2 linked regions of the Thermopolyspora flexuosa genome follow. The protein of the gene in region 1 interacts with the protein of each later gene in a pairwise test. Links are inferred from orthologs where the notes say so. Each region holds a gene or a part of one and is shown in the gene's direction. Other genes may lie near its edges.

Evidence for each region.
Region 2: the proteins of hemL (region 1) and FHX40_RS05305 interact in binary tests that used the Escherichia coli proteins (3 or more experiments, as listed by UniProt). The link is inferred for Thermopolyspora flexuosa from one-to-one orthologs.

What each region holds. Positions count from the first base shown.
Region 1 is NZ_VFPQ01000001.1:4,750,741-4,761,890, reverse strand. What follows is about bases 1-2,852. They hold hemL (glutamate-1-semialdehyde 2,1-aminomutase), read left to right. Parts: upstream 1-701; coding sequence 702-2,003; downstream 2,004-2,852. Other genes in these bases: FHX40_RS20410 (LysR family transcriptional regulator), read left to right, coding at 2,399-2,852; FHX40_RS20415 (hypothetical protein), read right to left, coding at 2,123-2,326; FHX40_RS20425 (bifunctional DNA primase/polymerase), read left to right, coding at 1-628. Also shown: more of FHX40_RS20410, read left to right, coding at 2,853-3,367; FHX40_RS20405 (histidine phosphatase family protein), read left to right, coding at 3,442-4,083; FHX40_RS20400 (TlpA family protein disulfide reductase), read left to right, coding at 4,174-4,761; FHX40_RS20395 (cytochrome c biogenesis CcdA family protein), read left to right, coding at 4,751-5,488; cytochrome c biogenesis protein ResB, read left to right, coding at 5,489-7,225; cytochrome c biogenesis protein CcsA, read left to right, coding at 7,230-8,201; FHX40_RS20380 (PLDc N-terminal domain-containing protein), read right to left, coding at 8,352-8,675; FHX40_RS20375 (hypothetical protein), read left to right, coding at 9,037-10,029; FHX40_RS20370 (hypothetical protein), read left to right, coding at 10,040-10,279; FHX40_RS20365 (BldC family transcriptional regulator), read right to left, coding at 11,147-11,150. UniProt on the Escherichia coli protein: Aminomutase that catalyzes the transfer of the amine group on carbon 2 of glutamate 1-semialdehyde to the adjacent carbon 1 to form 5-aminolevulinate.
Region 2 is NZ_VFPQ01000001.1:1,193,125-1,208,453, reverse strand. The notes cover bases 7,499-10,393. They hold FHX40_RS05305 (FadR/GntR family transcriptional regulator), read left to right. Parts: upstream 7,499-8,503; coding sequence 8,504-9,283; downstream 9,284-10,393. Other genes in these bases: FHX40_RS05300 (CBM96 family carbohydrate-binding protein), read left to right, coding at 9,616-10,393; FHX40_RS05310 ((Fe-S)-binding protein), read right to left, coding at 7,633-8,415; FHX40_RS05315 (lactate utilization protein B), read right to left, coding at 7,499-7,582. Also shown: FHX40_RS05355 (sirohydrochlorin chelatase), read right to left, coding at 1-345; FHX40_RS25425 (GNAT family N-acetyltransferase), read right to left, coding at 442-1,533; FHX40_RS05340 (ABC transporter permease), read right to left, coding at 1,629-2,813; FHX40_RS05335 (ABC transporter ATP-binding protein), read right to left, coding at 2,905-3,780; FHX40_RS25710 (winged helix-turn-helix domain-containing protein), read right to left, coding at 3,767-4,111; FHX40_RS25705 (hypothetical protein), read right to left, coding at 4,108-4,572; FHX40_RS05325 (DUF2795 domain-containing protein), read left to right, coding at 4,748-5,137; FHX40_RS05320 (LutC/YkgG family protein), read right to left, coding at 5,547-6,185; more of FHX40_RS05315, read right to left, coding at 6,182-7,498; more of FHX40_RS05300, read left to right, coding at 10,394-11,127; FHX40_RS26015 (hypothetical protein), read right to left, coding at 11,202-12,428; FHX40_RS05290 (response regulator), read left to right, coding at 12,552-13,187; FHX40_RS05285 (DUF4328 domain-containing protein), read left to right, coding at 13,332-14,099; FHX40_RS05280 (DUF8094 domain-containing protein), read right to left, coding at 14,146-15,075; FHX40_RS05275 (DNA polymerase III subunit alpha), read right to left, coding at 15,271-15,329. UniProt on the Escherichia coli protein: Transcriptional activator of the glcDEFGB operon which is associated with glycolate utilization, and encodes malate synthase G and the genes needed for glycolate oxidase activity. Also negatively regulates the transcription of its own gene.

The sequences.
Region 1 (11,150 bases):
GACTCGTCGTTCCAAACGACGCAGGCATGGGTCGGCGGAGATCATCCGCGCGGTTCTCGAGTACGCCGAGCTGGGGTGGGCCTGCGTGCCGGGGGCGCACCCGCTGGACAAGGGCGGCCGGGCCTGCTCCTGTGACCGGCTGGGCTGTCCCGATCCCGGCGGCCATCCGCTGTCGCCGGGCTGGGCCATCCAGGCCACGACCGATCCGGAGCTGCTGCGGCGGTGGTGGGAACGGGACCCCGAGGCGAACGTGATCCTGCCGACGGGCCGGGTGTTCGACGTGTTCGACGTGCCCCGGGCCGCCGGCCTGCGGGCGCTTTCCGGGATGGAGGCCGCCGGCCTCCAGATCGGCCCGGTCGCCGAGAGGGGCGACCGGGTCCTTTTTTTCGTCGCGACCCGGGGCGCGCCCGAGGACGAGGACGAGTGGTGGTCCTGCCAGCTCGACTGCTATCCGGAGACGATCGACGACAAGCCGGGGCTGCGCTGGCACTGCCGCGACAGCTACGTGCTCGCCCCGCCGTCCGCGCTCCGCGACGGCGGCACCGTGACCTGGCTGCGCCCGCCGGCCGGCGCGGCGCTGCCCGACCCGCTGCGCGTGCTCGACCACCTCGCGGACTACCTGGAGTAGCCGGAGCGGGGGCGGGGCCGCGGGCGGCCCGCCGTACCCTGGTGCGGTGAGCGAGCGAAGCGGAGGGCGCCCGATGGGCGACGAGAGGTCGAAGGAGCTGTTCGAGCGCGCCCGGGCGGTCGTGCCCGGCGGAGTGAACTCGCCGGTCCGCGCGTTCGGCGCGGTGGGCGGCACGCCCCGGTTCATGGTGTCCGGCGCGGGGCCGTACGTGTTCGACGCCGACGGCAACCGGTACGTCGACCTGGTCTGCTCGTGGGGGCCGATGATCCTCGGCCACGCCCACCCCGAGGTCGTCGCGGCGCTCACCGAGGCGGCCGCGCAGGGCACCTCGTTCGGCACCGCCACCCCGCGCGAGGTGGAGCTCGCCGAGGAGATCGTCAACCGGGTCGCCCCGGTGGAGAAGGTGCGGCTGGTCAACTCCGGCACCGAGGCGACGATGTCCGCGGTACGGCTGGCGCGCGGGTTCACCGGCCGGTCGAAGGTGGTGAAGTTCGCGGGGTGCTACCACGGCCACGTCGACGCGCTGCTGGCCTCGGCCGGCTCCGGCGTGGTCACCTTCGGGCTGCCGGACACCCCCGGGGTGACCGGGGCGTCGGCGGCCGACACGATCGTGCTGCCGTACAACTCGGTGGAGGCGGTGGAGGCGGCGTTCGCCGAGGTGGGCGACGAGATCGCCTGCGTGATCACCGAGGCGTGCCCGGCGAACATGGGCGTGGTGCCGCCGCGGCCGGGCTTCAACCGGCGGCTGCGCGAGCTGTGCACGCAACACGGCGCGCTGCTCATCATCGACGAGGTGCTCACCGGCTTCCGGGTCACCCGGTCGGGCTGGTACGGCGTCGACCCGGTGGACGCGGACCTGATGACGTTCGGCAAGGTGATGGGCGGCGGGCTGCCCGCCGCGGCGTTCGGCGGCCGGGCCGAGGTGATGGCCCACCTCGCGCCGGAGGGGCCGGTGTACCAGGCGGGCACGCTGTCCGGCAACCCGCTCGCCTGCGCCGCCGGGCTCGCCACGCTGCGCGCCTGTGACGACGCCGCCTACGCGCGGGTGAACGCCGCCGCGGCCGCGATCGGCGACGCGGCGACCGAGGCGCTCGCCGCCGCGGGCGTGCCGCACCGGCTGCAGCGGGCCGGCAACCTGTTCTCGATCTTCTTCATCGACGAGGAGGTCACGGACTTCGCCACCGCCCGGCGGCAGGACACCGCCGCGTTCACCGCGTTCTTCCACGCCATGCTCGACCAGGGCGTGTACCTGCCGCCCTCGGCGTACGAGGCCTGGTTCGTGTCGGCGGCGCACGACGACGCGGCGATCTCCCAGGTCGTCGAGGCGCTGCCCGCCGCCGCGAAGGCGGCCGCCGCGGCCGCGACCGGGCGCTAGCCCGCCGGTCGCGTTCCGGCTACGTCCCGTTGACACGGCGCGGCCCGGGGTCGTCCGGCCCCGGGCCGTTTCGCGTCTCGGGACGGCCGGCCGCGACGGGCGGCCCGGCCGCGGCCCGGTCAGCGGCGGGCGCGCGGCGGGCCGGTGCGGCGAGGGCCGCGCGCTGGGCCGGAGTGGCCGCGCTCGTCGGCCTCCTCCTCGCGGCGGCGACGGCGGTACGCGGCGCGGCTGTTACGGGCCTCGGCGGCGAGGGCCGCGAGATAGGAGGGGCGGGGACGGTCATTGACACGGCTCTTCTTGAAGAGATGGTGAATGATCGGCATGCCTCAATCATCCATCGCTAAACAGTGAAGCACAATCGAGACTTCCTTGGCTGTATGGTTTAGAGTTGCTACATGTTGGACTTGAACCGGCTCAAGGCGCTGCACGCCGTCGCCGTCCACGGATCCGTCGTCGCCGCCGCCGAGGCGCTCATGGTCACCCCCTCGGCGATCTCCCAGCAGCTCGCCAAGCTGGAACGGGAGACCGGGGCGCCGCTGCTCGAGCGCAACGGGCGCGGGGTACGGCTCACCGACGCCGCCTGCGTGCTCGCCGAGCACGCCGGGCGCATCCTCGCGCTCGTGGAGCAGGCGGAGGCCGACTTCGAGGCGATGCGCGGCGCGGTGGTGGGCAGGCTCTCCATCGCCGCGTTCCCCACGGCGGCCCGGGGGATCATGCCGAGGGCGCTCTCCCTGCTCAAGGCCGAGCACCCCAACCTCGACCTGGTGCTCTACGAGCGCGACCCGGACCGGCAGATCCGCGAGGTGTCCCGGGGCGAGCTCGACCTCGTCGTGGCGCAGGACTGGACGAACCAGCCGCTCGCCATCCCCGAGGGGCTCTCCCGCGCGCCGATCCTCGAGGACATCGCCGACGTCGCGCTGCCCGCCACCCACCCGTTCGCCGGCCGCCGCGAGGTGCACCTCCACGAGCTGTGCGGGGACAAGTGGATCAGCACCGAGCCCGGGCAGATCTGCTACGACTGGCTGGTGTTCACGCTGCGCTCGGCCGAGCTCGAGCCGGAGTTCAGCTGCTTCGCCAACGAGTACGACACCCAGCTCGCCCTCGTCGCGGCCGGGCACGGCTGCGCGATCGTGCCGCGGCTCGGCCGGGTCTGGGTGCCGGAGGGCGTGCGCATGGTGCCGCTGCTGCCCCGCCCGGTCCGCCGCGTGTTCGCGCTGTGGCGCAGCGACGCGGCGCGCCGGCCCGCGATCCGCGCGGCGGTCGCCGCGATCCGGGCCGCGGCCGAGGCCGTCGACGCCGTGCCGTACGACCTCGCCGCCGCGCCGGCCGGAGGCGCGGGGAGGCCGGCGGCGTCCGGCGGGTGAGCGTGGCGGGGCCGTTCCGCCCGCGCAGGTCGCCCACCGGCGGAAATGCGACCGGCGGGTAAGCTGAAGCCACCATGGCTGACACGACTGTCGTTCACCTGCTCCGGCACGGCGAGGTGCACAACCCCGACGGCATCCTCTACGGCCGCCTGCCCGGCTACCACCTGTCGAACACCGGGCGGCAGATGGCCGAGCTGGTGGCGAAGGCGCTCGCCGACCGGGACATCGTCCTGATCGCCAGCTCACCCCTGGAGCGCGCGCGGGAGACGGCGGCACCGCTCGCCGAGCGCCTCGGCCTCGAGGTCAAGATCGACGACCGGCTGATCGAGGCCGACAACGTGTTCCAGGGGCACCGGATCGGCGTCGGGCGCGGCGTGCTGCGCAGCCCGCGTCACTACCGCTACCTGTGGAACCCCTTTCGACCCTCGTGGGGCGAGCCGTACATCGACGTGGTGCGCCGCATGAAGACGGTGATCGACGAGTCGCGCGCGGCCGCCCGCGGGCACGAGGCGGTCCTCGTCTCGCACCAGCTCCCGATCTGGGTCATCCGCCTCGCCGCGGAGCGCCGTCGGCTGTGGCACGACCCGCGGCGCCGCCAGTGCGCGCTGGCGAGCCTCACCACCCTCACCTTCGAAGGCGACCGGCTGATCAGCATCGGCTACAGCGAGCCCGCGGGGGCGCTGCTGCGCGGGCCCGAACCGCCCTCCGGGGCCTGACCGCCATCGGGAAACCCCCGGTTCCGGAACCGCCGCCGCCACAGGGTACTGTGGCGCTCTACGGGGTGTAGTGCGAGGAGACGTCCTGTCGTGTCCAGGAAAGCCATCGTTCTGATCGCCGCGCTGGCCGGTGCGGTCCTGTCGGGCTGCGCGGGCGGCCAGGCCACGGCCGACCAGTCGAGCGACACCCGGTACGTCGCGGGTGACGGACGCGTGCAGCTCTTCGACCCCGCCGAGCGCCGCGAGGCCCCCGCGATCGAGGGCGAGACGCTGGAGGGCGACCGCGTCGCGCTCGCCGACCACAAGGGCAAGGTGGTCGTGCTCAACTTCTGGGCCTCCTGGTGCGCGCCGTGCCGCAGCGAGGCCCCCACGCTCAAGGACGTCGCCGCCCGGACCAAGGACCAGGGCGTGACCTTCCTCGGCGTGGACTTCAAGGACCGCAAGGCCGACGCGCTCGCCTTCCAGCGCCGCTTCGAGATCGAGTACCCGAGCATCTTCGACCAGCCGGGGAAGGTGGCGCTCGCCTTCCAGGGCACGGTGCCGCCCGCCGCGATCCCCACCACGCTCGTGATCGACCGGCAGGGCCGGATCGCCGCCCGCGCGCTCGGCGAGGTGAAGCACTCGGCGCTGCTCGACGTCGTGACGAAGATCAGCGGTGAGGGCAGTGGTGGCGGCTGACGGGCTCGCCGACACCGTGGCGGCGGGCTCCCTCCTCGTGGCCCTGCCGATCGCGGTGGCGGCCGGGGTCGTCTCCTTCCTCTCCCCGTGCGTGCTCCCGCTCGTGCCCGGCTACCTGTCGTACGTCACCGGGATGAGCGGCGACCCGAGGCGGGGCCGCATGGTGCTCGGCAGCTCGCTGTTCGTGCTGGGCTTCGCCCTGGTGTTCGTCGCCGGCGGCGCGCTGTTCGGCGGCGTCGGCGCGGCGCTGCACGCCAACGCCGAGGTGATCACCCGGGTGCTCGGCGGGCTCACCGTCGTGCTCGGGCTCGCGTTCCTCGGCTTCATCCCGGGCCTGCAGCGCGACTACCGCATCTCGCGGCTGCCCGCGGCCGGTCTCGCCGGGGCGCCGCTGCTCGGCGTGGTGTTCGGGCTCGGCTGGACGCCGTGCATCGGCCCGACCCTCGCCGTGGTGCTCGGACTCTCCCTCGACCAGGGCAGCGCGGCGCGCGGCGCGGCGCTCGCGTTCGGGTACGCGCTCGGGCTCGGCCTGCCGTTCGTGCTCGCCGGGCTCGCCTACCGTCAGGCGCTGCACGCCTTCCGGGCGCTGCGGCGGCACACGCAGCTCATCACCCGCATCGGCGGCGGCATGCTCGTCGCCGTGGGCCTGCTGCTCGTGACCGGGCTGTGGACCGAGCTCGTCGCGGGCATGCAGGGCTGGATCGGCGGGTTCAGGCCGGTGATCTGAATGAGTCGTTCCCACGTCCCTGGCGAGAGCGGCGCCGAGCGGCCCGCCGCCGCGGCCGAGGCCGCCACGGTCGCCACGGCGCCCGGCGAGGAGGCCGTGGCGCCGGAGGAGACGGCCGCCGCCCCGCCCCGCCGCCCCGCCGGGTTCGGCCCGGTGGCCTGGCTGCGCTGGGGCTGGCGCACGCTCACCTCGATGCGCACCGCGCTCATCCTGCTGTTCCTGTTCGCGGTCGCCTCGGTGCCCGGCTCGATCTTCCCGCAGCGCGGGGTGAGCCCGGAGAAGGTCGCCGAGTACTTCCGGGACAGCCCCGCGCTCGCCGAGTGGCTCGACCGGCTCTACCTGTTCGACGTGTTCCAGGCGCCCTGGTACGCGGCGATCTACCTGCTGCTGTTCGTCTCGCTGCTCGGCTGCGTGCTGCCCCGCTCGGTCACCCTCTACCGGGAGCTGCGCCGCAGGCCCCCGGCCGCGCCGCGCAACCTGTCCCGGCTGCCGCGCCACGCCGCGTTCCACGGCGAGGCCGAGGTGGCCGAGCTCGCCGCGCACCTGCGCCGCAAGGGCTTCCGGGTGGCCACCGGCCCCGACTGGGTCGCGGGCGAGAAGGGCTACCTGCGCGAGGTCGGCAACCTGCTCTTCCACTTCGCGCTGATCGGCATCCTCGTCGCGGTCGGCGTCGGCGCGGTGTACGGCTACCGCGGCAACGTGCTCGTCGTCGAGGGGGAGGGCTTCGCCAACACGGTCGCGGTGTACGACCGGTTCCAGCCGGGCCGCCTCGTCACCGCCGACTCGCTGGCGCCGTTCACGTTCACGCTGCGGGACTTCCAGGCGACCTACCAGGCCGAGGGGGAGCGGCAGGGCCAGGCCCTCGACTACGTGGCCAGGCTCGGGGTGACCGACCGGCCGGGCGCGCCCGAGCGCGCCTACGACCTGCGGGTGAACGAGCCGCTCAATGTGGACGGCACCCAGACGTACCTGCTCAACCACGGGTACGCGCCGGTCGTCAAGGTCACCGACGGCGAGGGGCAGGTCGCCTTCGAGGGACCGGTGCCGTGCCTCCCGGTCGACCAGCGCACCCTCACCTCCGAGTGCGTGATCAAGGTCCCGGACGCCCGGCCCCGGCAGCTCGGATTCCTCGCCCGGTTCCTGCCGAGCACGGCGAGCGCCGAGGGCGGCTACGTGTCGGTGTTCCCGGCGGCGATCAACCCCACGGTGCAGATCTGGGCGTTCTCCGGCGACCTCGGCCTCGACGACGGCGTGCCGCAGTCGGTCTACCAGCTCGACACCGACAAGCTGCAGCCGCTGGTGATGCAGTCCGATCCGCTGCAGCCGGGGCAGCGGCTCACGCTGCCGGACGGGGCTGGCACGATCGAGTTCACCGGGGTCAAGGAGTGGATCACGCTCCAGATCACCTACGATCCCGGGCGGCTGCCCGCGCTCGTCTCCGCGGTGGTGGCGACGGTGGCGCTCGTGCTGTCGCTCGTGGTCCGGCGCCGCCGGGTGTGGATCCGGGTGAGCCGCGCCGACGGCCCGGCGACGATCGAGGTCGGCGGCCTGGCCCGCACCGAGGGCAACGTGAACTTCACCGAGGAGTTCGACGAGATCGTCGGCTCCCTGCGCGGCCGGTTCGCGGCCGCGTCCGACGAGCGGCCGGCGACGGCCGCATCCGATGCCGAGCAGCGGCCGGTGGCGGCCGCAACCGATACCGAGCGGCCGGTTCGCGGCCGTACCGCTAAGGAGTGACACGGTGGGCAATCAGGTCAACACCGGACTCGCCCAGCTGAGCGACCAGCTCATCCTGGTGACGGTCCTGCTCTACCTGGGCGCCATGATCGGATACGCCCTGGAGCTCGCGTTCGGCCGTCCCCGTGGCCAGGCGCCCGCCCCGCGGTCCCGCGAACTGGTCACCGTCGGCGGTGGCGAGAGCGGCGGCGACCGGGCCGAGGCGGGCACCGGCGAGGACGCCGGGACGGCCGCGGTGCCGTACGCGCCCTGGGCGGCGACCGCGGGGCGCGTCGCGGTCGTGATCAGCTGGCTGGGCTGGGCGGCGAACCTCGGCGGCATCGTCACCCGCGGCGTGGCGTCGGGCCGGTGGCCGTGGGGCAACATGTACGAGTTCACGGTGGCGATCTGCTTCGCCGCCGTGACCACGTTCCTCGTGCTCCTGCTGCGGCAGCGGATCCGCTTCCTCGGCGCGTTCCTCATGCTCGCCGCGGCGCTCGGGCTCGGCTTCGCCGTGCTCTACCTGTACGTCCAGGCCGGTCCCGTGGTCCCGGCGCTCAACTCCTACTGGCTCGCCCTGCACGTCGGCGCCGCGATCATCGCGAGCGGCCTGTTCTTCCTCGCCGCGGTCACCGGCGTGCTCTACCTGGTGCGCCGGCCGGGGGCCATGCGGCTGCCGGACCGGGAGACCCTGGAGCGGATCGCTCACCGTGCCATCGTGCTCGCGTTCCCGGTGTGGACGTTCGCCGTGATCGCGGGCGCGCTGTGGGCCGACCGGGCCTGGGGCCGCTACTGGGGCTGGGACCCCAAGGAGGTCTGGTCGTTCATCACCTGGCTGGCGTACGCCGCCTACCTGCACGCCCACGCCACCGCGGGCTGGCGGGGCAAGCGGAGCGTCATCATCCAGCTCGTCGCCTGCGGCTGCCTGCTGTTCAACCTCGTCGGGGTGAACATCTTCTTCGGCGGCCTGCACTCGTACGCGGACATCCCGGGCTGATCCCGCCCGTGGTCACCGGCGCCGGGGCGGCCGCTCGGCCGCCCGGGCGAGCACCGTCATCCCGTCCCGTTCTCATGCATCGGCCCGGCCGGTCGCCGGGCCGTACCCGTTGCCGGGCCGGTTGACGCCGCACCGGCGCCACCCCGCCGGTCACTCCTCCCCGCGGATGCGCCGATCCAGGCTGCGCAGGAACTCCGGGTCGTCATCGGGACCACGCGGCGCCGGGGGACGGCGCGTGGCCCGGCCGAAGGAGCCGCCGCCGAACACGGCGGGGCCGCCGGGCGTGTGCGCCTGCTGCTGCAGCGGGCGGCCGAGCAGCAGCCACAGCAGGCCGCCGACCGTCATCAGGAGCACGACGACCAGCACCCAGAGCACCTTCGGCAGGTTCCGGACCTGGTCCTCGGGCGTGGTGATGACGTCGAAGAGGCAGTAGAGCCAGAAGGCCAGCAGCGCCAGACCGATAACCACAGGCATATGCGCAGCGTACGGCATAGCAGGCATAGATCGCCCTTTGGCTGCGCAAGGTTCGGAACGTCCGGATGAGGAAGTTCCGGATGTGCTGACGGCGGCCCCGCACGCGCATGGAACGGCCCGCCGGGCCGTGGCGGCGGCGATGCGGCCACCGAAAGAACCCCGCATAACGGGTGACTCGGCAGAGACCCTCGTCGTACCGTGGGACGCGACAGCACTTCTCGGCGAGGATGGGGAGGGGAGGCCGGGACCCGACCGAGGGAACGCCGCCGGACGGGCGGAGGCGGGCGAGTGGCCCCGACGGGACGGGCGGCGTCGAGCGGACGGGGGCGGCCGACTCGACCGTGGAGAACAGAGAGGCGCGATGGCGCAATTGGGCGACAGAGGTCGTCATCGACGGGGGCTGCGCTGGTGGCAGCGCGGGCCGTACACCTCGCGCGGCGGGGTCGAGTCGCGGGGTGAGGCCGAACGGCACGCGGTGCGCCCGGAGCGGGGTGACGCGCCGCGGCCGGAACGCGGCGAACGGTTCGGCTGGTTCCGCCGCTCCGAGCGCGGGGACCGGCGGGTCGAGTCCGGCGAGGCGCCGGACCGGAGGAACGGCTTCGAGCTGCGTGACCGGGCGAGGCGCCCGGAACGCGCCTACCGCACCGCGGTGACCGCGCCGGTCGTGGACCGGCCGGTGTACACCTGGCGGGACTTCGAGCTCGACTACCGGCCGGTGGAGGCCACGCCGCATCCACCGGACTTCCCCGACCTCGGTGACGGGCGGCGGCACTGCGGCGCCCTGGAGCGGGTGCTGCACCGCCAGTGGGACGCGGCGGACGGGCCGCCCCCGCCGGAGATCGTGCGGGCGATCGAGAGCCTCGCGCGGCTCCCCGACCGGCTGAAGGAGAAGCTCGCCGACGGGCTCGAGGGCATCTACGTCGGCCCCGGCGGCGTGCCGGACCTCGACGACATGGGGTACCTGCGCGGCGCCCCGCTGCCGTCGGGCCGGGCGACCTGGGACATCTGCGCCGGCGCCTACGGCGACCGCAAGATCGTGGTGGGGGACCGGCCCTCACCCACCCCGGACGTGATGATGCACGAGGTGGGCCACGCCCTCGACGACGTCGACGCGCCGCCGGGGGACTGGGTGTCGGACTCCCCGGAGTTCAAGGCGCTCTACGAGCAGTGCCTGCCGCATCTGGTGTCGGGCTTCCACAAGCAGGGCAACGGCCTGGGGCGGAAGGAGTTCTTCGCCGACGCGTTCGCCGCCATCGCCTCGCGCCAGCGCCCCGCGCTCGTGGACATGCTCGGCGGGGACACCAGGACCGCGCTCAACGTGATGTTGTTCTTCAACCGGCGTTACGGAATCTAGGTGATCTCAGATGTACGTGATCCGGCTCGCGGACGGGACCCTGCGGGTGCCGCAGACCCTGGCCAGCGATGACGGGCGCCTCATCGGCAACGCGTACGTGGAGGTCTCGCCGGGTGATCCGGAGTACGAGCGCTGGTCGGCGGAGGCGGTCAGCGAGGAGGAGCTCGCCACCATGCGGCGGCGCTGGCGAGAGGAGAACGACGAACTGGAGGCCGCGTTCCTCGCCTTCAAGGCGGAGCAGGAGCGCTGACGGCCCGGTCGCGATCGGGGGCGATACCTGCGGGACGTGCCGCGGACGATGCCGCGCGACGGCGCGGGTGACCACGCGGGTGACGCTGTCTCGTGCCGCCCGGTGACGGTGTCCCTGCACGGCGCCTTGGGGTGCACGGGCCGGTCGAGGGGCGTCGCCGTTGACGCCGCGGAACGGCGGCGCGCCGTGCCACTGTGCCGTACGGGCCACCGGGCCGGCCGGTGAACGAGCACGTCAGGTACGGCGGCGCCGACGCCGTTGGGGGACGTGCTGCCGGGCGACGTGTCCCGGCGGCGGTGCCCGGTGTGGCCGCAGGACATGGCGCGGACGGGATCGGCGGTCATGGCCGGATCGCGTTCCGGCCGCCGGGGCCGTCGTGGCCCGCCCCTTCCCGGCCGCGATCCCGGCGGCGCCCCGGTACTCCGCCGTGCCGGAGGCACCTCAGCCGCGCCACCACCACGCGCCGTCACAGCCGGCCACGGCGCCGGCACGGCACCGCCACGGCCGTCACCTCCGGTCGTCTCCTCGGCGGCCTTCCCACCGGGCCGCCTTCGGGACCGCCGGAGCGACGCCGTCACGGCGGCGGCTCCACACCGAATCCCCACCGCGGTCCGGACCCGTGGCGCGCCACCGGGGGCGTGCCCGCGCGGGCCGGTCTCGCGTCCGGCGCGGAACCTCAACGTGCCGGGGTGTGCCGGCCCCGGCGGATGACGACGCGAACGACAATCAGCGCACGAGAGGGTGCAACAGGCACAGCAGGACCAAGAGCGTCGTCGGGGGGTGCCGGGCGGCGCGTCCCGGTCCCCCACTCCAGTGACCCTGCGGCTTCCGGGGGTCGCAGGATCACCGGTGGTGACGGTGTCGACGTCAG
Region 2 (15,329 bases), 3.6 Mb from region 1 along the record:
GAGCAGGCCGAGCACGCCCAGGTCGGGGCCGAGCGGCCGGGCGAGGTCGTACCGCAGCGTCGGGTGGCGCTCCTGCTCCCGGGCGAGGGCCGCGCGCAGCGCGGTGAGGACCTGGTCGTGCTCGGTGAGCACGAGGGGCAGCACCACGATGCGGTGGTGCCCGCGGGCCACCAGCGAGGCGACCGAGTCGCGCAGGCGCGGCTCGGACCGGTCGAGGAATCCGCCGCACACGTCGGCGGCGATGTGCTCGAGGCGACAGCGCAACCGGTGCACGAACCTGCCGAATTCGGCGGTGCCGCTATTGTCGTCGGTGCCGGTCCCGATCAGCAGCAGCGGCGGCTTCATCTCGGTCTCCCCTGGTCGGCCTGCAGCGGCAGACCGCGAGGATACTCCAAAGCGCACCACGGCGTCCCGAGCTTGGAATTTTCAGCACGAAACCGCTCATTCGCCCCTGAGCAGGCTGAACAATATGCCGTCCACGTAGCCGCCGGGCACCGGCACCGCCCGGCGCATCACCCCCTCCCGGGTGAACCCGGCCTTCTTCGCCACCGCCTGGCTCGCCACGTTCCCGTCCGCGACCACGAGGTGGACCCGCTGGAAGCCGCGCTCGAACAGGTGCTCGCTGATCGCCCGGGTCGCCTCGGTGGCGTAGCCGCGGCGGCGCGCCCACGGCGCGATCCAGTAGCCGATCTCGGCGTCGCCGCGCTCCCAGTCGGCCCGGTGCACCCCGGCCGACCCGGCGAGCCGCCCGCCGTCCCGCGGCTCGAGCGCGAAGTGCACGGCGGTGGCCACGTCGATGTGGGCGAGCCGGGTGCACCACTGGAGCGCGCTCTCCATCGTGTACCCGGCGGCCCACGGCATCCAGCGCCGGATCTCCGGGTCGCCGGCGACCGCGGCGAGCACGTCGGGGGCGTCCGCCGCGGTGAACGGGCGCAGCAGCAGCCGCTCGCTCTCCAGCCGCAGCCCGGTGTGGAACCCGGTGTACGGCATGGGCGGATCCCCGGCGATCCGGCCGAACACCAGCAGGTCGTGCGGGCCGTCGTCCTCGAAGCCGCCGCCGCGCAGCAGGCCCTCCCGGGTGAACCCGGCCTTCTCCGCCACCCGGATCGAGGCGGCGTTGTCGAGGTTGACCCGCAGCTCGACCCGGCGCAGGCCGCCCGGGCCGAGCGCCCACGAGGTGAGCAGGCGCACCGCCTCGGTGGCGTACCCGCGCCCCCGGTGGCCGGGGAGCACGCCGTACCCGATCTCGGTGGTGCCGGCGCCCCAGTGGGTCTTGAACAGGCTGATGGCGCCCACGATCTCGCCCGCGGCCTCCATCGCGAGGTGGATGCCCTCGCCGGAGCGGAGCGGCTCGTGGACGCCGTGACTCAGCCACTGGTCGACGTAGGCGAGGTGACCGGGCGCGCCGGGCGGCAGGAAGGAGGCGGTCCCGGCGGCGACGATCGCCCGCACCTGGGGCGCGTCCTTCGGCCCGAAGGGGCGCAGCACCAGCCGTTCCGACGAGAGCGTGAGGTGGGCGTCGAAACCTGGCATGGTCACCCCTCGACGAGGCCGGGCGGTACGGATCTCATCCCACCACTATCGCAACCACCCCCGCCGGTACGGCACGGCCCCCGGCGCCCCACCGGTCACCGGGCGCGCAGCACCTCGGCGATGCGCACCCGGGCGCCGGTGCGCAGCACCGCCCGCTCGTACACCCGGCCGCCGAGCCAGAGCACGAGCAGTACGGCGAGCAGCATGAGCCCGAACGCCAGGCCGATCTCCCAGACGGGCACCTCGTCCCCGGCCGCCCGCACCGGCATGATCATCGCGGAGAACGGGGGCACGACCGACAGCACGCGGGTGACCGGGCCGGCGGGCTCCATCACCGAGTAGATCGCCACGAAGTAGCCGCCCATGAGCAGCAGCGTGGCCGGGGTGAGCGCGGACTGCAGCTCCTCCTGGCGGGAGACGAGGGAGGCGATCGCGGCGTACAGCACCGCGTAGAAGGCGTAGCCGAGCAGGAACCAGGCGAGGGTGAGGGCGAGCACGCCGCCGGTGTCCTCGGGCAGCTCCGGCAGCAGCCCGCTGAACTGCGCGGCGGTGTAGCCGGCGATCGCGATCACGGCGACCTGCAGCAGCCCGAGCACGCCCAGCCCGACCACCTTCCCGGCGAGGAGCTGGGCCGGGCGGATCGTGGCGAGCAGGATCTCCACGATCCGGCTGCCCTTCTCCTCGACCACGCCCATCGCGACCATGGTGCAGGCCTGAATGATCAGCACGAACAGCAGGATGACGATGGCCATGGCGAGCATGCGGCGCAGGCCCGCCTCCTTCCCGCTCGTGCCGGTGAGCGAGACCTCGGTGAGCGGCTCGACCTGCATCGCCTGCTGGACCGCGTTCGGGTCGAGCCCGGCGGCGCGCAGCCGCTCCTCGGTGGCCACCACCTGGTGCGCGGTGGCGAGCATGGTCCGCAGGTTGGCGTCGGGGGTCTCCGCGAGGATCACCCTGGCGTTGTCCACCACGGCCAGGTCGACGTCACCGGCCTCGACCCCCGCCCGGGCGGCGGCCTCGTCCTCGTAGTTCACCACGGTCAGCTGCGTGTCCTCGGCGGCCTCGGCCTGCGCGCCGAGCACGGCGGCGAGCCGGTCGCTCTGCGCGCCGACGAGGCCGACCGTGTACCGGTCCGGTACGCCGGCGAGCAGCCGCGGCAGGCCCACGGCCACGACCACGAGCAGGATGGTGACCGCCAGGCCGATGATGAACGCCTTGCTGCGGCCGCGTACGGTGATCTCCCGGCGGGCGGTGAGCCAGACCGGGCCCAGGTCCTTCACGGTGCCCCTCTCCCTCGCTGCGTCGTCCCTCTCGCGATGCCTCGTGCTCCGGCGCGGCCTCCTCCGGCGCCGGACGGTCCGCCGGTCACGCTCACGCGACCACCTCGCGGAAGATCTCGCTCAGCTTCGGCTCCACCCAGCCGAACTGCTCGACCCGGCCGAGCCGCATCGCCTCCCGGAGCACCTCCTGGTCGTCGGCGGGCTCGAGGATGACCTCGTCGCCGTCCTTCGCCACGATCGTGCCGGGCAGCCGGTCGGCCCAGCCCGGCTCGGCGTCGGAGAGCACGACGCGCAGCCGCTTGTGCCGTTCCCGGCCGCGCAGCTCGGCGACGGAGCCGACGGCGACCATGCGGCCGCTCGCGATGATGCCGACCGAGTCGCACAGCCGCTCGACGAGCTCGAGCTGGTGGCTGGAGAACACCACCGGTACGCCCGCGGCGGTGCGCTCGAGCAGCACCTCGGCGAGCGCGTCGACCGCGATCGGGTCGAGGCCGGAGAACGGCTCGTCGAGGATGAGCATCTCGGGCTCGTGCACGAGGGCGACGGCGAGCTGCACCCGCTGCTGGTTGCCGAGCGAGAGCCGTTCCACCTCGGTGTCCCGGCGCTCGGTGAGGCCGAGCCGTTCCAGCAGGTCGTCGGCTGACCGGCGGGCCCGGGCCGGGGCCATGCCGTGCAGCCGGCCGAAGTACTCGAGCTGCTCGCGGACCCGCATCTTGGCGTAGAGGCCGCGTTCCTCGGGCATGTAGCCGAACCGGCGGCGGACGGCGAAGTCGATCGGGCGGTCCTGCCAGCGCACCTCGCCCCCGTCCGCCTGGAGCACGCCCATGACGATCCGCATCGTCGTGGTCTTGCCCGCCCCGTTCGCGCCGACGAAGCCGAACATCTCGCCGGGGCGCACGGTGAGCGAGACGCCGTCGAGCGCGACCTTCTCGCCGTACCGTTTTCTCAGCTCGTCAATGCGGAGCATCCACCGCACCTTTCGTTGGTTTTGTCACGATCTCCTGCAACACGGACACGTACTCGGCGAACGCCTTGCGCCCTCGCTCGGTGAGGGAGAGCCAGGTACGGGCGCGCTTGCCGACGAACCCCTTCTGCACCCGCACGTAGCCGGCCTCCTCGAGAGTGGCGATGTGCTTCGACAGCAGCGAGTCGCTCACCTCGATCGTGTCGCGCAGGAAGCGGAACTCGGCCTTCTCGGCCGCCGCCAGGGCCGCGACGATGGAGAGGCGTACCGGGGCGTGGATGATCTCGTCGAGCTTGTGCCGGGGATGATGGCCGCTTCCGGTGGTCGCGGTCACTGGATCGCCGGCTCCTCCCGGTCCAGGTCGCGCAGCGCCTTCAGCCCGCGCCAGCCGCCGTACAGCGGCGGGATGGCCGCGACGAGGATGCCGACGACGCCGACGACGACCGGCCAGATCCCGTCGTTCTCCCGCACGTACGGGGTCACCAGCACGTTGAAGAGGGTGGCCGCCAGGAACACGGCCATCACGACGCGCGCCAGCCGGTACAGCCTGCGTTCGTATGCGCCCCGCCGGCAGACGTAGAAGGCGGACGCGGTGGAGAACACCACCCATCCCACGACCGCGAGCGTGTCGTACGGCTCGCGGCCGAAGTGCATGACCGACCAGTAGACGGCCGTGGCGATCCCGCACGCCAGCCACCACACCGCGGTGGGCCGCGACGACCGCCGCACCTGCCGGTCGACGCGCCTGATCTCGCCGAAGGCCTGTTCCGCGCTGAGGTCGTTACCGGACCACATACGTCCCCCTTCGTCGGGTTTGATGGTAATCAACTACTCAACCGACGTTCAAGTGCTTTCCAAGTGCTCCACCTCGGGCTCGCCCGCGGGACGGCCCCACGTTTGCCGATGGCGCCAGGGGTACGGAGAGGCAAATGGCCTGATTCGCACCTTGGGTGAACGGGAGGAGAAGGTCATGGAGCGAGGGAGCCCGAAGCAGGGCGAGCGCACGACCCGGTCCGCACGGCACGCCGCCGAGGCCGCCGAGGATGTCCGGCGGGACGAGCCGATGACCGCGCCTCCCGCCGACGCGGTCGACGACGGCACCCTTCCCGGCCGGCGTCCCGCCGCGCCGCAGCGCCCCCGCATCACCCCGGCGGACGTGGAACGGCGCGCCAACCTCGCCAAGTGGCTGAGCGACGCCCGGTTCCCCGCCGACCGCCGCGCCCTGCTCACCCACGCCGTGACCAAGGCCGCGCCGGAGCCGGTGCTGCAGGCGGTGCGCACGTTGCCCGACGAGAAGTTCCACAACCTCGGCGAGGTCGCCACCGCGCTCGCGCTGAGCGCGGCCGAGCAGAAGCGCTAGCGCAACCGAAAGGGCTCGTCCGCCGCGCTCCTTCCATAAGGAGAGGTACGGCCGGCGCCCGGCCCGGCGACCGGACGCGCGCCCGGGCGAGGATGTGGTCACGGCGACAAGAAATCCATCGCCCCGGATCGGGCGCACCCGTGACGCGGGCGGCTCGCGTCGAGCGGCCCGGGCATGCCGCGAACGGCCGACGTGCCGCCCGGCACCTCGGCGACAACCCGGCCACGGAATGCCTCTGATCGGCGCAGGCGGCCGACGGCTCGGCAGGAATCGCGCGAAAGCCGTACGAGATCGGCGTGGGCGAGGCCGGGCCGTACCCGGCCAACGGCGGCGAGGCCGGTGACACACGCCCGCCCTGCCGCAGTGCCGGTTGCGGGGACGCCGACCGGGGCGGACGTCCCCGAGCGGATCAGTCCGTGATGATCACGACTTCGAGGGTGCGCGGCCCGTGCACGCCCTCGACCCGGTTGAGCTCGATGTCGCTGGTCGCCGAGGGGCCGCTGATCCAGGTGAGCGGGCGGCGCGGGTCGAGCCGGGCGACGGCCTCGGGCACCCGGGGGACGATCTGCTCGGCGCGCACCAGGCACAGGTGGTAGTCGGGCACGAGGGTGAGCGCCCGGCGCCCCTGGCCCGGCCCGGCGTCGAGCACGATCGTGCCGGTCTCGGCGATCGCGACCGCGCACGCGCTGATCACCCCGTCGGTCCGGTCGAGCTCGGCCGCGGACAGCGGCGGGTCGTCGGCGAGCCGTTCGACCTCGGCGTCGGCCCGCGCCAGCCAGGTGCCGGGCAGCCCGGCGGGCACGACGAGCCGCCGCACCCCGCGCCTGGCGAGCGCGTCGGCGACCGTGCCGGGCACGTCGTCCGCGGCGACCGTGTGCACGATCGCCCGGTAGTCCCGGACCCGCTCGGCGAACAGCTCGATCAGGGTCTCGCGCGGCATGCGCGCGCCGGTGCGGTAGGCGCGGCGGATCCGCTGCTCGGGCGCGACCGCCACCGCGGCGCGGATTCGGGCGAGGATGCGCTCACGCGAGCCCGTGGCCGGGGTCACCGGGCACCTCCTTCGGTTCGGTCCCACCAGTCGCGGAACGGCTCGGCGGGGATCGGCGGGATGTCGCGGGTGTCGGTCCAGGCGGCGAGCGGCCCGGGTCCAGGGGCCCGCCGGGGGATCAGGCGGCGCAGCCGGGAGGCCAGCCGCTGCACCGCGCCGAACCGGTTCGCCCGGGCGAGCAGCCAGGACGCGGCCCGCATCACCGCCCGCTCGGCGGGTTCGTGCGGCGCCCGCGCCCGCAGGTGGACGAGGACCGTGGGGATGTCGATCGCCACCGGGCACACGTCGTAGCAGGCACCGCAGAGCGAGGAGGCGTACGGCAGCGAGGCGTCGAGCGGCGTGTCCATGCCGCGCAGCTGCGGGGTGAGGATCGCGCCGATCGGCCCGGGGTAGACCGAGCCGTACGCGTGGCCGCCCGCCCGCTCGTACACCGGGCACACGTTGAGGCATGCCGAGCAGCGGATGCAGCGCAGCGCCTGGCGGCCCACCTCGTCGGCGAGCACGTCGGTGCGGCCGTTGTCGAGCAGCACGAGGTGGAACTCGCGCGGCCCGTCGCCGGGGGTGACCCCGGTCCAGGTGGAGGTGTAGGGGTTCATCCGCTCCCCGGTCGAGGACCGCGGCAGCAGCTGGAGGAACACCTCCAGGTCCCGCCAGGTCGGCACGACCTTCTCGATGCCGACGACGCTGATCAGCGTCTCCGGCAGGGTGAGGCACATGCGCCCGTTGCCCTCGGACTCCAGCACGACCAGGGTGCCGGTCTCGGCGACCATGAAGTTCGCCCCGGAGATCGCCACCTTGGTGGTGAGGAAGCGTTCGCGCAGGTGCAGCCGGGCGGCCTCGGCGAGGGCGCGCGGGTCGTCGCCGAGGCCGTCGGGCGCGGGCCGGCCCCACTCCCCCATGTGGTCGAGGAAGATCTCGCGGATCTCGGCGCGGTTGCGGTGGATCGCCGGGACGAGGATGTGCGAGGGCCGGTCGTCGCCGAGCTGGACGATGAGCTCGGCGAGGTCGGTCTCGTACGCGGTGATGCCCGCCTCGTGCAGCGCCTCGTTGAGCCCGATCTCCTGGGTGGCCATCGACTTGACCTTCACCACCGAGGTCTCGCCGGTCGCCTTCACCAGGTCGGTGACGATGCGGTTCGCCTCGTCCGCGTCCGCGGCCCAGTGCACGTGGCCGCCGGCCTCGGTGACCGCCCGCTCCAGCTGGATCAGGTAGCGGTCGAGGTTGCGCAGCGTGTGGTCCTTGATCGCCTTGCCCGCGGCGCGCAGCTCCAGCCAGTCGGGCAGCTCGGCGACGACGTTCGCGCGCTTGCCCCGGATCGTGTGCGTCGCCTTGCGCAGGTTGAAGCGGAGCTGGGAGTCGGCGGCCGCGCGCGCCGAGCTGCGCGGGAACGCCGGCATGCCGAGGTCGACGACGTGGCCCCGCCCGGTGCTCGCCTTCGGTGCGCCCATCAGGCCCTCCCCTCGGTCTGGGCGAGGATCTCGGCGAGGTGCATCACCCGCACCCCGCCGCGCTGCCGCCGGAGCGTGCCGCCGATGTGCATCAGGCAGGAGTTGTCGGCGGCGCACAGCACCTCCGCGCCGGTGTCGAGCACGTTGCGCACCTTGTCGGTGCCCATCGCCGCGGACATCGCCGGGTTCTTCACCGCGAAGGTGCCGCCGAAGCCGCAGCACTCCTCCGCGCCGGGCAGGTCGACGAGCTCGAGCCCGCGGACCGCGCGCAGCAGCCGGAGCGGCCGGTCCCCCAGCCGCAGCCCGCGCAGCGAGTGGCAGGTGGGGTGGTAGGTCACCCTGTGCGGGAAGTACGCCCCCACGTCCTCGACCTCGAGCACGTCGATGAGGAACTCGGACAGGTCGTACACCCGGGGCGTCACCTCGTCGACGGCGGCGGCGAACTCCCGGCCGGCCCGGGTCGGGACGAGCCGCCGCGCCCCGGCCGGGGCGGCGAAGTGAGGGCTGTGGGCGAGCTTCGGGTACTGCTCGCGCACCATCGCCGCGCACGAGCCCGAGGGCGTCACGACGGCGTCGTACCCGGAGAAGACGTCGACGAAGTGCCGGGCCAGCCGCAGGCTCTCCCGGGGATAGCCGGTGTTGAGGTGCATCTGGCCGCAGCAGGTCTGTGCCCGGGGGAACTCGACCTCGCAGCCGAGCCGGCGCAGCAGGGTGACGACCGCCTTGCCGGTCTCCGGGAAGAGCGTGTCGTTCACGCAGGTGATGAAGAGGGCGACGCGCACGGGGTAGCCTTTCCGAATATGGTCAGACCACAATATGGTCAGACCATACCCCCGAGGTCAAGGCTTTCACCCCGAAGGAGAGGCCCACGTGAGCGAGGACGGGTGGCGACCGGTCCGGCGCACCCGCACCTTCGAGGAGGTGCTCGCCCAGATCGAGGAGCGCATCGAGGCCGACGGTCTCGCGCCCGGCGACCGGCTGCCCGGGGAACGCCGGCTCGCCGAGCAGCTCCAGGTGAGCCGTGCCTCGGTGCGGGAGGCGCTGCGGGTGCTGGATGCGCTGGGCGTGGTCTCCTCGGCCGTGGGGCGCGGCCCGGACGCGGGCGCGGTGCTCACCGCGCGCCCCGGCGACGCGCTCACCGACCTGCTCCGCCTCCACCTGCGGCTGTCGAGCCTGACCATGCGCGACATCATCGACACCCGCCTCATGGTGGAGCGCTGGTCGGCCGAGCACGCGGCCCGGCACGTCGACCGGCACGCCGCCGAGCTGGCGGCGATGGAGCGGGCGCTGGAGCGCATGGACCGCCCCGGCCTGCCGCCCGAGGAGTTCGTGGAGGACGACACCGCCTTCCACCTGGCGATCGTCCAGGCCTCCGGCAACCGCCTGCTCGTCGCGGTGATGCAGGCGCTGCGCGACTCGGTCCGCCGGTACGCGGTGGACGCGATCGTACGGCTCGGCGACACCACGATCCTGCGGCGCGACCACCGCCGCATCTTCGAGGCGATCAAGGCGGGCGACGCGGCGGAGGCGGGCCGGGCGGTCGCCGACCACCTCGTGCACGCCTACCCCGAGCTGTTCGGCGACTCCCCGTCGAGCACCGCGCCGCACGGGGCCTGCCCGCTCGACGATCCCGACGAGAACGTGAGCTGACCGGCTCGTCCCGGTGGCCGGCGGCGTGGCGGCGGGCCGTACCGGACGCCCGCCGTACCGTCCGCTGCGTCCCGGTGCGCCCCGGCGTGCCGGGACGGTTGCCGGGGAGCGGGTTTCGGCCGGGCGCGAGATGTCGCGCGGTGTTCAATGCGCGGTGCTCCCGTTGGACACCGGCCTAGACCTCACAAAACGCCCGAGCGGAACATCGAAATTGTCCGAGCGCCTCCAAGGGCGGCCAATATCGTCCAATTCCGGTGCGAACGCGAAAACGAAGATCGGAATGGCGTGAGGTGGGCTCTGTCGTATCCGCCTCATGTCGAGGAGCACCACCGATGCGCATATCGTTCGTGGCCGGATCAGGCCGGCGGCCATCCGGAGGCCGGCATCTGGCGGCGATCGGACTCACCCTGGCCACCGCGCTGGCGACGGGACCCGCGGCCATGGCCGCGGGCACCGGCAAGGGCGCGGCGTCCCTCTCCTCGGCGGCCCTCGCGCCCACCCTGGTACGCGCCGACGCGGACACCTACGTGGTGCGCGAGCGGCCCGGCCGGGCCTACGGCGAGGCGACCAGCCTGGTCGCCGCCCGCCGCGCCGACCGGTACAGCGAGATCCTGTTGCGGTTCACCGTTCCGGACGCGGGCGGCCGCACGCCCAGGCGTGTGGTGCTGGAGCTGCGCACGCGGGGCTCGGCGAAGCCGGGCGGGCTGGAGGTGCGGCGGGTGTCCGGGTCGTGGAGCGAGTCCACCACCTACGCCGACCGGCCGTCGCTCGGCGGGCTCGCCGGGAAGCCGGTCGCCCAGAGCGCCTCGGGCGTCGTGGCGTTCGACGTGACCGCGTCGGTCACCGGCCCGGGCACGTACGCGTTCGCCGTGCGCAGCACGGGCGGGCGCCCTGCCGTCTTCCACTCCACCGAGGCCGGTGACCGCGGCCCGCGCCTGACCGTGGAGTACGCGGACCCCGGCGACGGGACGGGCGGCACCGGCGCCACGGGCGGGTCGGCGGGCGCCTCCGGAGGGACGTCGGGGGAAACGGCGGCGGGAACGCTGTGCGGCGCGTCGTTCGCCACCGAGTCCGAGGGCGAGACGATGCGCGAGGCGCTCGCCCGCGTCGACGGCTACTACGGCGGCCTCGAGCTCATCCGGCTCTTCAACCCGGGCGAGCCCAAGCCCTGGGCCCGCATGCTCGACGTGGGCGGCAGGCCGGTGCACGTGTCGTTCAAGATGAACCCGTCCCAGGTGCTGCAGAAGGCGTACGACGCCAAGCTGCGCCAGTGGTTCGCCGACGCGCCCCGGGACCGGGTGACCTACTGGACGTACCACCACGAGCCCGAGGACAACATTGAGAAGGGCGAGTTCACCGCGGCGCAGTTCCGGGCCGCCTTCGAGCACATCGCGAAGATCGCCGACGAGGTGGGCAACCCGCGGCTCAAGGCGACCCTCACGCTGATGGGCTGGTCGTTCAACGCGCGCTCGGGCCGTACCTGGACGGACTACCTGCCCGGCAGGTCGTACGTCGACGTGGTGGCGGTCGACGTGTACAACCAGGGCCGCAACGCGAAGCAGCCGAAGTACACCCCGCCCGCCCAGCTGTTCGACGGGATCGTCGCGGAGATCGGCCGCCAGGGCCTGGCGTTCGCGGTCGCGGAGACCGGCAGCACCGTCATCAAGGGCGACGACGGCACCGGCCGCGCCCAGTGGCTGCGCGATCTCACCCGGTACCTCACCCAGAAGGGCGCGCTGTACGTCGCCTACTTCGACCACGACTGGAGGACGAAGAGCGGCGACGACTACCGCCTGCGCGACCCGGCCGGCAAGGCCGCCTGGCGGGACTTCTGCGACGCCTGACGCCCTCACCGGTACCCGCCGCAGGTCGCGTGAGACCGCCGGGCCGCCCGGACCGGGCGGCCCGGCGCCGTTTCTCAGTCGCCCGGCCGCCACACCACGTAGCGGAACGCGAGCACCGGGTCGGCCGGTGAGGGGGTGCGTTCCAGGGTGAGCAGGGCGAGGTTGCCCTCGGCGGTCCAGATGCAGATGGCGTGGCCCGGGGGCCACGCGTGCAGGCCCTTGATCTGCTGGGTCTTGGCCGCGGCGGGCCGCCGCGTGCAGCGGCGGTGGTCCTCGGCGCCCGTCTCGCGCAGCGGCATGACCACCGCCTGCGACTTGGCCACCAGGTGGTTGCCCGAGCTCCAGCCGCTCACGTCGATGCCCCGGCTGTTCTGCCGCAGGACCATGCCGCGGTCGGCGTCGAACCCCTCCACGTCCCGCATGCCCGTGACGACGCCCCGCTTGACCACGCGCATCGGTCCGGCGGGGCCTGCCGGGTCGAGTCCCGGGGACGCGGCCACCTCGAGTCCGGGGGACGGCCCGGCCGGTTGCTCGCCGTTCCCCACCACCAGGAGCGTGCCCGCCACGCCGACGAGGGCCGCGGCCACCGCCAGGCCGACGGCGGCCGTCAGCGGTACCCGCCGGTCGCCCCGCCACCGCGTCCGCCGCCCGTGCCCGGGGGGTGTCTGCGGCCGCGCGGCCGGTTCCGCGTCGTCCGGAGGCGCGAGGACCGGCGGCCCGGGAGCCGCGGACGGCACCACGCCCGGGGCGACGTGTCCCGGTCGCGGCGGGCCCTCCGCGAAGGTCACGGCCGCGGCGGGCGTGGACGCGGGGATCGTCGGCGCCACGTCCGGCGCCGGCCCTGGCCCGGACGCGCCGAGCGGCGCGGGCACGGCCGTGCCGGAAGCCGTCATGCCCGGCGAGGCCGGGGCGGGCGCCGCCCGTGGCACGGCCCCTTCCGAGGTCGCCGCGCCCTCCTGCGCCAGGGCGAGGGCACGCCAGCAGGCGCGCCAGCGCTCCACGATGGCCGGGATCTCCTGCTTCGGGTGATCGCAGGCGAGCAGGCAGGCCGTGACGAACGCCTCGACGAACTCCAGGCGCGGCGGGCGCGGCAGGCCGCGCCCGTTGAGAACGTACGACGTCGTGCTGGCCGGCAGCGCGTCGACGACGTCGCCGGACGGCGAGGTGGTGGTACCGGCGAGGCGGCGCAGGGTGCGCAGCGACGGTTGCCCCGCCCAGGCGCGGAGCTCGGCGAGCCGTTCCAGCAGTTGTTCGGCGGTCTGCACGCCTTCGGGAGTGGGAAGCGGCGGACTCGCGTTCATCGCCCTCTCTGGCCGTGACCGAAACCCGGGTATCGGCCGTGATTGTGACATTCCGCAAGGCGCGCCAAACCCGTTTCCGCCGCTTCGTCATGCTTTGTCAATGGCAGAATTCATCGCGTGAAGGTGCTCATCGCGGACGATCAGCAGCTGGTACGGACGGGCTTTCAGATGATCCTCGACGCCCAGCCGGACATCGAGGTCGTCGCCGCCGTTGCCGACGGGGTGGAGGCGGTGGAGCAGGCCCGCAGGCTGCGGCCGGACGTGTGCCTGCTCGACATCCGGATGCCCCGGCTCGACGGGCTCGAGGCCACCCGGCTGCTCGCCGGGCCCGGCGTGCCCGACCCGATGCGGGTCGTGATCGTCACCACCTTCGACCTGGACGAGTACGTGTACGGCGCGCTGCGCGCGGGCGCGTGCGGCTTCCTGCTCAAGGACAGCGGGCCGACGCTGCTGATCGAGGCGGTGCGCGCGGCCGCGGTCGGCGACTCGCTCGTCTCCCCCTCGGTGACCGTGCGGCTGCTCAAGCACCTCGCCCGGCCCACGCCGCAGGCCCGGCGGCCGCGCGAGCCGCTCACCGAACGGGAGCTCGACGTGGTGCGGCTGGTCGCGCGCGGCCGTACCAACCAGGAGGTCGCCGCCGAGCTGTTCGTCTCGCTCTCCACGGTCAAGACGCACCTCGGCAGCATCCAGGCGAAGCTCGGCGCGCGGAACCGGGTCGAGATCGCCGCGTGGGCCTGGGAGTCGGGTATCGTGTCCTGACCTGCCCGGAACGAGCGGTACGGCCCGGCGGAACGCCCGGCGTGTCGGGGGATTAGCGGCGCGGCGCGTGGGATACATGTCTGGCAGCGGCGCACCCGATCGCCGCGCACCGACCCATCAGCGCATGCCGGGGGGAGGAGATCCTTGCGCGCCACCCTGTCGTCCAATGGGTCCTCCACTGGGTTCGCCTCGGGGTCGTTCACCGGGCTCTCCGCCCGGCTGGCCGCCTGGCTCCCCGGCCGCCGCGCCACCTGGTCCTCCGCGGGCCGGTACGCGGTGCGCGTGTATGTGGCCCTCGCCGTGCTCGTGCTCGCGATGGCCGCGCTGGTGATCTTCGAGGAGACGCGGGGCGGGCCGCTCGCCGCCCGGATCGCGGCGATCGACGGCGACCCGCGGGCGCCCGGCGCCGAGGAGATCACCGGTGAGCTGACGGCCTTCGCGCTGCTGGTGCTCGCCGTCGCGGTCGCCTGGGCCGCGGCGGCCGTGACCTACCTGCGCTGGCTGGGCCAGATGCGCCGGAGCGCGCTGCGGGCCTGGCTGATCCCGATCGTCAACCTGGTCGCGCCGCCGTTCGCGCTGCACGCCGCCTGGCGGGAGGCCGATCCCCCGGCCGGTCGGCGGCACCGGCCCGTGCTGCTCGTCGCCTGGTGGCTGAGCTGGCTCGCCGCCCTCGCCACGGTGACGATCTCGCTGGTCGCGGGCGACGACGGGCTCACCGGCCTCGGCCCGGCCGCGGTCACGGTGACCGCGCTCGCCGCGGCGCTCTGCGCGGCCACGGTCCGCGAGGTCACCCGGGCCGGCGTCGCCCCGCGGCGGCGCCCGGTCGCCCGGATCGCGGCCGCCCCGCTCGCCGCGCCGGTCGCGCCGCCGAGCACGGTGCCGGGCAACGGCGGCCCGGTGGCCGGCGGCTGAGGCCGCCCCGGTCACCCGCTTTTCGAGAGAGGCCCCGGAACGAAGGTCAGTCGCCGCGCATGGCGGTCCAGCCGGGCAGGGCGATGCCGAGCACCCGCGCGGTGCCGTCGGCCTGGGCGTGCGCGACGCTCTGGTAGCGGGCATCCCAGGTGAACGCCCGGCGCACCGTGGAGTCGTTGAGCAGGCGCGACGCCTCGTCGGCGAGGGTGATCTCGAACCGGCCGCCGCTGTTGGTCGCGGTGAACGAGTAGGCGAGCACGTACCACACCACCGAGCCGCCGTCCGCGGTGCGCAGCGCGTAGGAGCGGCCCTGGGATGCGGCCTGGTGCCGGACGGTCCACGCGTAGCCGCTGAACAGCCGCGCGTGCTGCCGCAGCGTGGCCCGCAGCGCGGTCTCGGGGTCGCCCCCGCCCGCCGTGTCCGCGTCCTCCGCGTCGGCCTCGGCGGCGGCGGACGTCCCCAGCTCGCGGGTGAACGTCTTCGCCTGGCGCTCGGCCAGGTCGCCGGGCTCGGCCGCGGTGACGTACCCCTCGGCGTCCCGGGCGAGCTCGGGCATCGGCCGGCTGAGATAGGCGAGGTGGTGGACCCGCCAGGCCGCGCCCTTCCGGCTCTTCACGAACAGCGCCACCTCGCCGGTCATGCCGGGCCGTACCGCCCCGGCCGCGAACCACTTCGGGTACCCGGTGAGCCGGGGGATGGCGAACTCGGCGGCGAGCTGCGGGACCGACGCCTCGGTGAACCGGAGCTCGGCGTCGTGCACCGCCCGGGCGGCGCCGCCCTCCAGCTTCGCGAGCGTCTCGGACGAGGGCTCGCGCATGGCCGCCAGGTAGCGGCGCAGCAGCCTGTCCGCGGTCTCCGGGGTGGTGGCGGGCGGGGTCGCGCCGGGCGTGGCCGCGGTGCGCTCCCGTTCCGGGCCCTCGTCGGGCGAGCAGGCCGCGAGCAGCGCGACGAGCGTGACGAGCAGCGTGACGAGCACTGCCGAGGCGCCTCGCCGCAGCGCCCGCCGCCCTCCGGCGCCGGCATGCCCTCGCCTGGAGCCGCCGCATGCGCGGCCCGTCGGGTGGCCCGTCACACCGCCCCCATCCCGTTTTCGGTCATGTTCCCTGCTAGTGGCATTACATCTGATAGGTCCCCGTCAGAGGTAACGATTCGGGAATCTCCGGAGTGACGATCACCTCACGCCTCCCGGCCGGACCGTGGGGCCGGAGCTGCCCCCGCTGGCGTGCCACA